2 regions of the Paraburkholderia sp. GAS348 genome follow, and region 1 is predicted to be linked to the other one. Evidence: riboswitches for the same ligand, from Rfam matches in the RefSeq annotation. Region 1 holds a riboswitch; the other holds the start of a gene.
The links. Region 1 has a riboswitch for glycine ahead of gcvT (glycine cleavage system aminomethyltransferase GcvT). Riboswitches for the same ligand answer to the same signal wherever they lie in the genome.
Positions count from the first base shown of each region.

Region 2: it holds a riboswitch for glycine, as region 1 does, so the genes downstream of both, P3T22_RS23455 (D-amino acid dehydrogenase) here and gcvT (glycine cleavage system aminomethyltransferase GcvT) in region 1, are expected to answer to the same signal.

Region 1 is NZ_JBNPVT010000010.1:21,973-25,382, forward strand. Features, by position in the region: gene P3T22_RS18260 (oxidoreductase) at 1-472, shown strand, start outside; gene P3T22_RS18265 (hypothetical protein) at 669-1,022, shown strand; glycine riboswitch at 1,165-1,266, shown strand; glycine riboswitch at 1,289-1,460, shown strand; gene gcvT (glycine cleavage system aminomethyltransferase GcvT) at 1,542-2,660, shown strand; gene gcvH (glycine cleavage system protein GcvH) at 2,723-3,103, shown strand; gene gcvP (aminomethyl-transferring glycine dehydrogenase) at 3,198-3,410, shown strand, end outside.
Region 2 is NZ_JBNPVT010000016.1:49,547-52,956, forward strand. Features, by position in the region: gene P3T22_RS23445 (YceH family protein) at 1-542, opposite strand, end outside; gene P3T22_RS23450 (LysE family translocator) at 824-1,456, opposite strand; glycine riboswitch at 1,688-1,781, shown strand; gene P3T22_RS23455 (D-amino acid dehydrogenase) at 1,956-3,167, shown strand; gene P3T22_RS23460 (BON domain-containing protein) at 3,273-3,410, shown strand, end outside.

The sequences.
Region 1 (3,410 bases):
AACCGTGTCCGCGACGGTTCGGACCCATCGCGACCAGGCCAGCGCGCCGGACTACGTGCATATTCAGCTTGGCTACGGCGAGTTCGAAGTGGTGTTGCATGCAAGCGCACTGACTGCGCTAGTCGCGCCAAGGTTTGCGATTCACGGCACGCAGGGGAGCTATGTGAAATACGGGCTCGATACGCAGGAAGATCAGTTGAAAGCCGGCTTGCGGCCCGGCGACGAGGGATTCGGCGCCGGCAATGCGGCGGGGGTGCTGCGCGCGCTCGAAGGCGATCAGGAAGTGGAGCGGGCGGTGCCTACGCGCAATGGGGAATACGTCGGCTTTTATATTGCCTTGGCGGATGCCATTCAGAACGGCGTGAAATTCCCGGTCAGCGCTCAGGATGCGGTCGACGTGATGACGATCATCGAGCTTGCCGCCCGGAGTTCGGAAGAAGGCGTCCGGCTGCCGTTTGAGCGTCTTCGCTGACTTTTTGCCTAAGGGGCGCTTTCTGGCTATCGGGCGGTGGCATGCGAACCATGCCGCCGCCAAAGGCAAAGAGCCTGACAGCCCCGAAAGGAACATAACGTTACAAATAACCCCGCCTCCGCGGTCAGCGCGAATCCCCAGCAATCCGTTGCTACCCCAGTAGCACCACAAAACGACAACGACTTCCGGAGAGTCCATGCCCCGTATCGTCCGCGCAGTAGCAGCATGCGCATTGCTCAGCTCCCTCGCCGCCTGCGTGGTGGCGCCCCAGCAACCCGCGCCGGCGCCGCGCCCTAATCCGCAGCAGATCGCGGATCAGCGCCTCAACCAGGTCAATGGCCGGATCGACAACCTGAGCCGCCGCATCGACGCTCACGTCAACCAAGGCTACTACCCGCCCCCGCAAGGCGGCGCCCTGCATCACCGTCTGGACGTGATCCGCCAGGAAGCCCACGACATGGCCGCTCAACACGGCGGCGGCCTGTCCGGCGACGAACAGCGCGTGCTGAACCAGGAACTGGACAACGCGGCGCACGCCATCGGCGAATAATCGCGCGGGTTCCGGCACTGCAGCAAAGAAGCGCGGGCATCACGTCCCGCGCTTTTTTTCGATATTTGCGAACCCGCAACGCCAACCGCCGTGCCCCTTGCGAGCCTTTATTTGACAAGCCCCCGGCCCTCGCGTACATTCGCCGCACGCGTCGGGAGAGCGTGCTGGCCGCAGAAAATCGCAGGCCGCGCCGCCGAAGGGGCACACCCGCAAACTCTCAGGCAAAAGGACCGGCCGCGTCGAAAAACCCGCCTCATGGCAGAGGTTTTTCGCACTCTGGAGAGCGGCAGTAGCCGTCTGCGTCGTGTATGCGCCGTATACATCGAGCAGATTCTGGCAAGCTGCCCACCGAAGGGGCGCGCGCTTAACCGTAGCGATGGTGGCTTCAACATCGTACGGCAGCGCAATCTCTCAGGTATCGAGGACAGAGGGGTCATGCAACGCAATCGCTCGCAGCCGGCAGGCCGCGAGGCGTCGTGCCGCATGGCCTTTTTTGTTTCGCGAGACGCCCGAGGCCCCATGACCGAACTCAAACACACCCCGCTCAACGCCACCCATCGTGCGCTCAACGCCCGCATGGTCGATTTCGGCGGCTGGGACATGCCCGTCAACTACGGCTCGCAGATCGACGAACACCGCGCCGTGCGCACCGACGCCGGCATGTTCGACGTCTCGCATATGTGCGTCGTCGATTTCGCCGGCGAGCGCGTGCGCGCCTTCTTCGAATACGCGCTCGCCAACAACGTCGCCAAGCTGCAAACGCCGGGCCGCGCGCTTTACTCCTGTCTGCTGAACCCGAATGGCGGTGTGATCGACGATCTGATCGTCTATTACTTCGGCGAAAATCACTTTCGCGTGGTCGTCAACGCCGGCACCGCCGATAAAGACATCGCCTGGTTCGGCCAGCTCAACGCCGAAGGCAGCTTCGGCCTCACCATCACGCCGCGCCGCGATTACGCGATCGTCGCCGTGCAAGGTCCGAACGCCCGCGAAAAAGTCTGGCAAACCGTGCCAACGGCGCAAGCCGCCACTGAAGCATTGAAGCCATTCAACGCCGCGCGCATCGAAGACACGCCGTTCGGCGAACTCACCGTCGCCCGCACCGGCTACACCGGCGAAGACGGCTTCGAAATCATCGTCCCGGCGGATCACGTCGAAGCGCTGTGGAACGCACTGCAGGTCCAAGGCGTGCGCCCGGCAGGTCTTGGCGCGCGCGACACGCTGCGTCTCGAAGCCGGCATGAACCTGTACGGCCAGGATATGGACGACAACGTCTCGCCGCTCGACGCCGGCCTCGCCTGGACTGTCGATCTGACCTCGCCGCGCGACTTCGTCGGCAAGGGCAAGCTCGAAGCCAACGGCTCGCAGGCCGCATTCGTCGGTCTGATCCTGCTGAAGGAAAACGGCAAGGCGGCAGGCGTGCTGCGCGCTCACCAGAAAGTCGTCACGCCGCAGGGCGAAGGCGAGATCACCAGCGGTACTTTTTCACCCACGATGCAGGAATCGATCGCCTTTGCGCGTGTGCCGAAAGGCGTGCAGCCGGGCGACACCGTTCACGTCCAGATTCGTGACAAAAACGTACCCGCAAGCGTGGTAAAACTGCCGTTCGTACGCAACGGCAAAGTGCTGGCGATTTAAGCAGCCGGCGCGTGCGTCACCTTTTTGAAACACTACCGAATAACACCGCATAGGAGCATCCGATGAGCATCCCGGCCGATCTGAAATACACCGAATCGCACGAGTGGGTCCGCACCGAAGCGGACGGCACGCTGACGGTCGGCATCACCGACCACGCGCAGGAAGCGCTCGGCGACATCGTCTTCTTCGAAGTCCAGGAACTGGGCAAGACCGTCAACGCTGGCGACACCGTCGCCGTGATCGAATCGGTGAAAGCCGCTTCCGATATCTACGCGCCGGTCTCGGGCGAAATCATCGAAGCGAACCCGGCCGTCGCCGACACGCCGGATGGCGTCAACAGCGCGCCGTACGAGAACTGGCTCTTCAAGATCAAGCCGGCTGCGGACGCATCGCAGGATCGCCTGATCGATGCAGACGCGTACGCAAAGTCCGTCGGCGCCTGATTCACCGCAAGTTGCACCATTACGTTTAAACCCGACAGGCGCGGCGCGTCCGATTCGACAGTCGAACGGACGCCCGCACCGCCAGGAACACCTCATGAAGCTCGAACACCCGGATCGTCTGATGAACCGCACTCCTCTCTCGCTCGCCGCGCTCGAAGTGCATGACGCCTTCGCCGAACGGCACATCGGCCCCGATTCGGCCGACCAGCACGCGATGCTCGAAGCCCTCGGCTTTGCGTCGCGCGCCGCGCTGATCGACGCCGTCATTCCGAAGACGATCCGCCGCAGCGAAACACTGCCGCTCGGC
Region 2 (3,410 bases), on a different contig from region 1:
GCCAGATCACTCGCGCTGACTTCGCCGCATAGCAGATGCGCCCAGCGATTTTCGCGCTCGCCCGGCGTGCGGGCCAGCTTCGCTACCCGCGGCGGGTCGTTGGCAGCCAACTCGTCGAGAAACGCCTCGACCGACGAGATGTCGGCAAATCCATGCAGGCGCGCGCTGTTCAAGCGCAACTCGGCCGCCGTCTGCGGACCGCGCAGCAGCAATGTGGTCAGCAAGGCCGCCGACTGACTTGGCAAGCCCAATACCCGATTCATGTTGTGCTCGAAGCGCGGCACGCGGCTGCTGCTGCCCTCCATCACCAGGCTCAGGCGCTTCAAGCCGTCGATGGCGGTCAGCACCTCGGCTTCGGTCGCATTCATCACGGGTGTGCGGCCGGTCTTCTGATTGCAGCCCAAGGTCAGCGCGTTCAGCGAAAGCGGATAACTGTCCGGCACGGTGTGTTGCTTTTCGACTAACACGCCAAGCACGCGCCCTTCAAGCAAGGTCAAAGCGCGGATTGAGGGACGGGAAACAGCGTCGGGAGTGGAGTTCATGGAGGATGTCGCCGCATGCGCCGCCTGGTCTCGTGGAGGGTGTGCATTACCGTGGCACAGCCGGGCGGCAGGTTTTAGTTTGTGGGCACTATGATAAACGCCCCGGCCGCTCGCGGTGTACGAATCTCCGCAATGGCCGAGTGTGTCCCGAACGCGTCCGCATTCCTCGAAGCGCATGTCTGTTTCGTTGATGAATATCCACACTCATGTAAAAGACGCTATGAGCATGATGTGGCCAGGGCGCCCGCTGCTCAGGCTCAGGCGAGTCTTCGATATGTGGTTTAACGGCGCGCGTCCAGCGCGATCCGCACGGCCAGACCGGCGAGCACGGTGCCCATCAGCCAGCGTTGCACCAGCAGCCACACTGGCCGCCCAGCGAGAAACCCGGCAATCGAACCCGCCGTGCTCGCAATCAGCGCATTGATCGTGACGGCGATAACAATCTGCACGCAGCCCAGCGCGATCGACTGCGTGAGCACGCTGCCGTGCTCCGGTGAAATGAATTGCGGCAGCAGCGACAGATACATCACGGCGATCTTTGGATTCGCGAGGTTTGTCACGAGGCCCATCGTGAACAGCTTGCGGCGGCTGTCGTGCGGCAGGTCGCGCACCTGGAACGGCGAGCGGCCGCCCGGCTTGACCGCTTGCCACGCCAGATACAGCAGGTAAAGTGCGCCGCCGAATCGCAACGCGTCGTACGCGTAAGGCACCGTCAACAGCAGCGCCGTGATACCGAACGCCGCGCAAAACACGTAGAACACATAGCCGAGCGCGACGCCGCCGAGCGACACGAGTCCGGCGCGCCGCCCCTGGCAGAGCGATCTCGAGATCAGATAGATCATGTTCGGGCCGGGCGTGAGCACCATGCCGAACGAGACCAGGGCGAAGGCGAGCAGGGTTGTGACAGCGGGCACGGCGGTCTCCTCTGTGAATTGAAGTCGGGCAACGCCACCCAATATAGCCGATGTCGCCGCTTCAAGCCCTCTATCCGGACCTGAAAAACCCACGCCGGCAGTTGAACGGCGGTCATCGCGTTTGTGGCCGGAACTGCCGTTCCATATGGCGCGGTACCGGGCCGATGGGGCGCTGCATTGCAGGAAACACTTGCGGCGAAGACTTTTGCCCGGTATCGTCGAGCCGTTCTGCATCGCAGCGCGGGAGAGATCGTCAGAGGTTTGTGACGACGCCGACGGAGCAACCGCCCCGGAAACTCTCAGGCAAAAGGACCGCGCAGCTGGAACATCTGGAGAGCGGCGCCGTGCGCGCCCACCGAAGGGGATTCCCCGCATACCGCTTACGTCGCGCGCGTATGCTCACGGGAAGAAACTCTCAGGTACATGAACAGATGGGGCATCGACGCCGGTTTCGATACGAAATCGACACCGGTGATGCTCAACTACTCTGGATCATGTCATGTCAAGAATCGCCATTATCGGCGCCGGCATTACCGGCGTCACGACTGCTCACGCCCTGGCGCAGCGCGGCCACCACGTCACCGTGTTCGAACGTCATCGCTATGCGGCGATGGAGACCTCGTTCGCCAACGGTGGCCAACTGTCCGCCAGCAATGCGGAAGTCTGGAACAGTGCGGCCACCGTGCTGAAGGGCTTGCGCTGGATGCTCACGCGCGACGCCCCGCTGCTGCTCAATCCGATGCCCACGTGGCACAAGTATTCGTGGATGGGCGAATTTTTACGGCAGATTCCGCGCTATCGCGCGAACACCGTCGAAACGGTGCGGCTCGCGATTGCAGCGCGTGAGCATCTGTTTTCGATCGCCGAGCGCGAGGGGATCGACTTCGATCTGGAGCGGCGCGGCATTTTGCACATCTATAAGACGCGCAAGGAATTCGATGCCGCGAGCAAGGTGAATGAATTGCTGCGCGAAGGCGGCCTGGACCGGAATCCGGTGACGTCGAGCGAGTTGCATGCGATCGAGCCTACGCTGCAGGGTGATTTTTTTGGCGGTTTTTTTACGCCTTCGGATTCGACTGGCGATATTCACAAGTTCACACGTGGGCTTGCAGAGGCGTGCGCGCGGCATGGCGTGGAGTTTCATTACGATGCGGAAATTACGGCTATCGAACAGCCGGCTGAGGGGCGGTTTTCGCTGAGCGTGAATCTGGCCGGTGAGCCGCAGCAGTTTGCTTTTGAGCAGATCGTGGTGTGTGCCGGTGTAAAGAGCCGCGATTTTGCGGCAATGCTGGGCGATCACGTGAATGTCTACCCGGTGAAGGGCTATTCGATCACCGTTTGCCTCGACGATGAAGTGAGCCAGCAGCGCGCGCCGTGGGTGAGTCTGCTCGACGATAGCGCGAAGATCGTGACTAGCCGGCTCGGCGTGGATCGGTTTCGGGTCGCCGGCACGGCGGAGATCAATGGGTTCAATCGGGATATTCGGTCGGATCGGATCGCGCCTTTGGTCGACTGGACTCGACGGTATTTTCCTGAGGTGTCGACTTCGAAGGTGATTCCATGGGCTGGGTTACGGCCTATGCTGCCGAGTATGTTGCCGAAGGTGGGGCGCGGGAAACGGCGCGGCGTCTTTTATAACACCGGGCATGGGCATTTGGGGTGGACGTTGTCGGCGGCTACGGCGCAGGTCGTGGCTGGGTCTATTCAATAGGTCTTGTTTTTGCCTGCGCGGCGCTTGTTGGTCTGTGCTTTTGTGGCGTTGGCCTTGACATCTGCTAGTGTTGTCCAATCGCTGTCCCCTCTCGAGGGAATCTCCATGGCTAGCTCCCGCTCCGCCGCGCGCAGCAACGCAAGCACGCACCTCACCGATGGACAGATCGCCGCAGAAGCGATCAGGCGCCTAGCCTGGGATGCAGCCCTTCCCCCAAACGTCCTGCATGTCAAAGTCTTACAC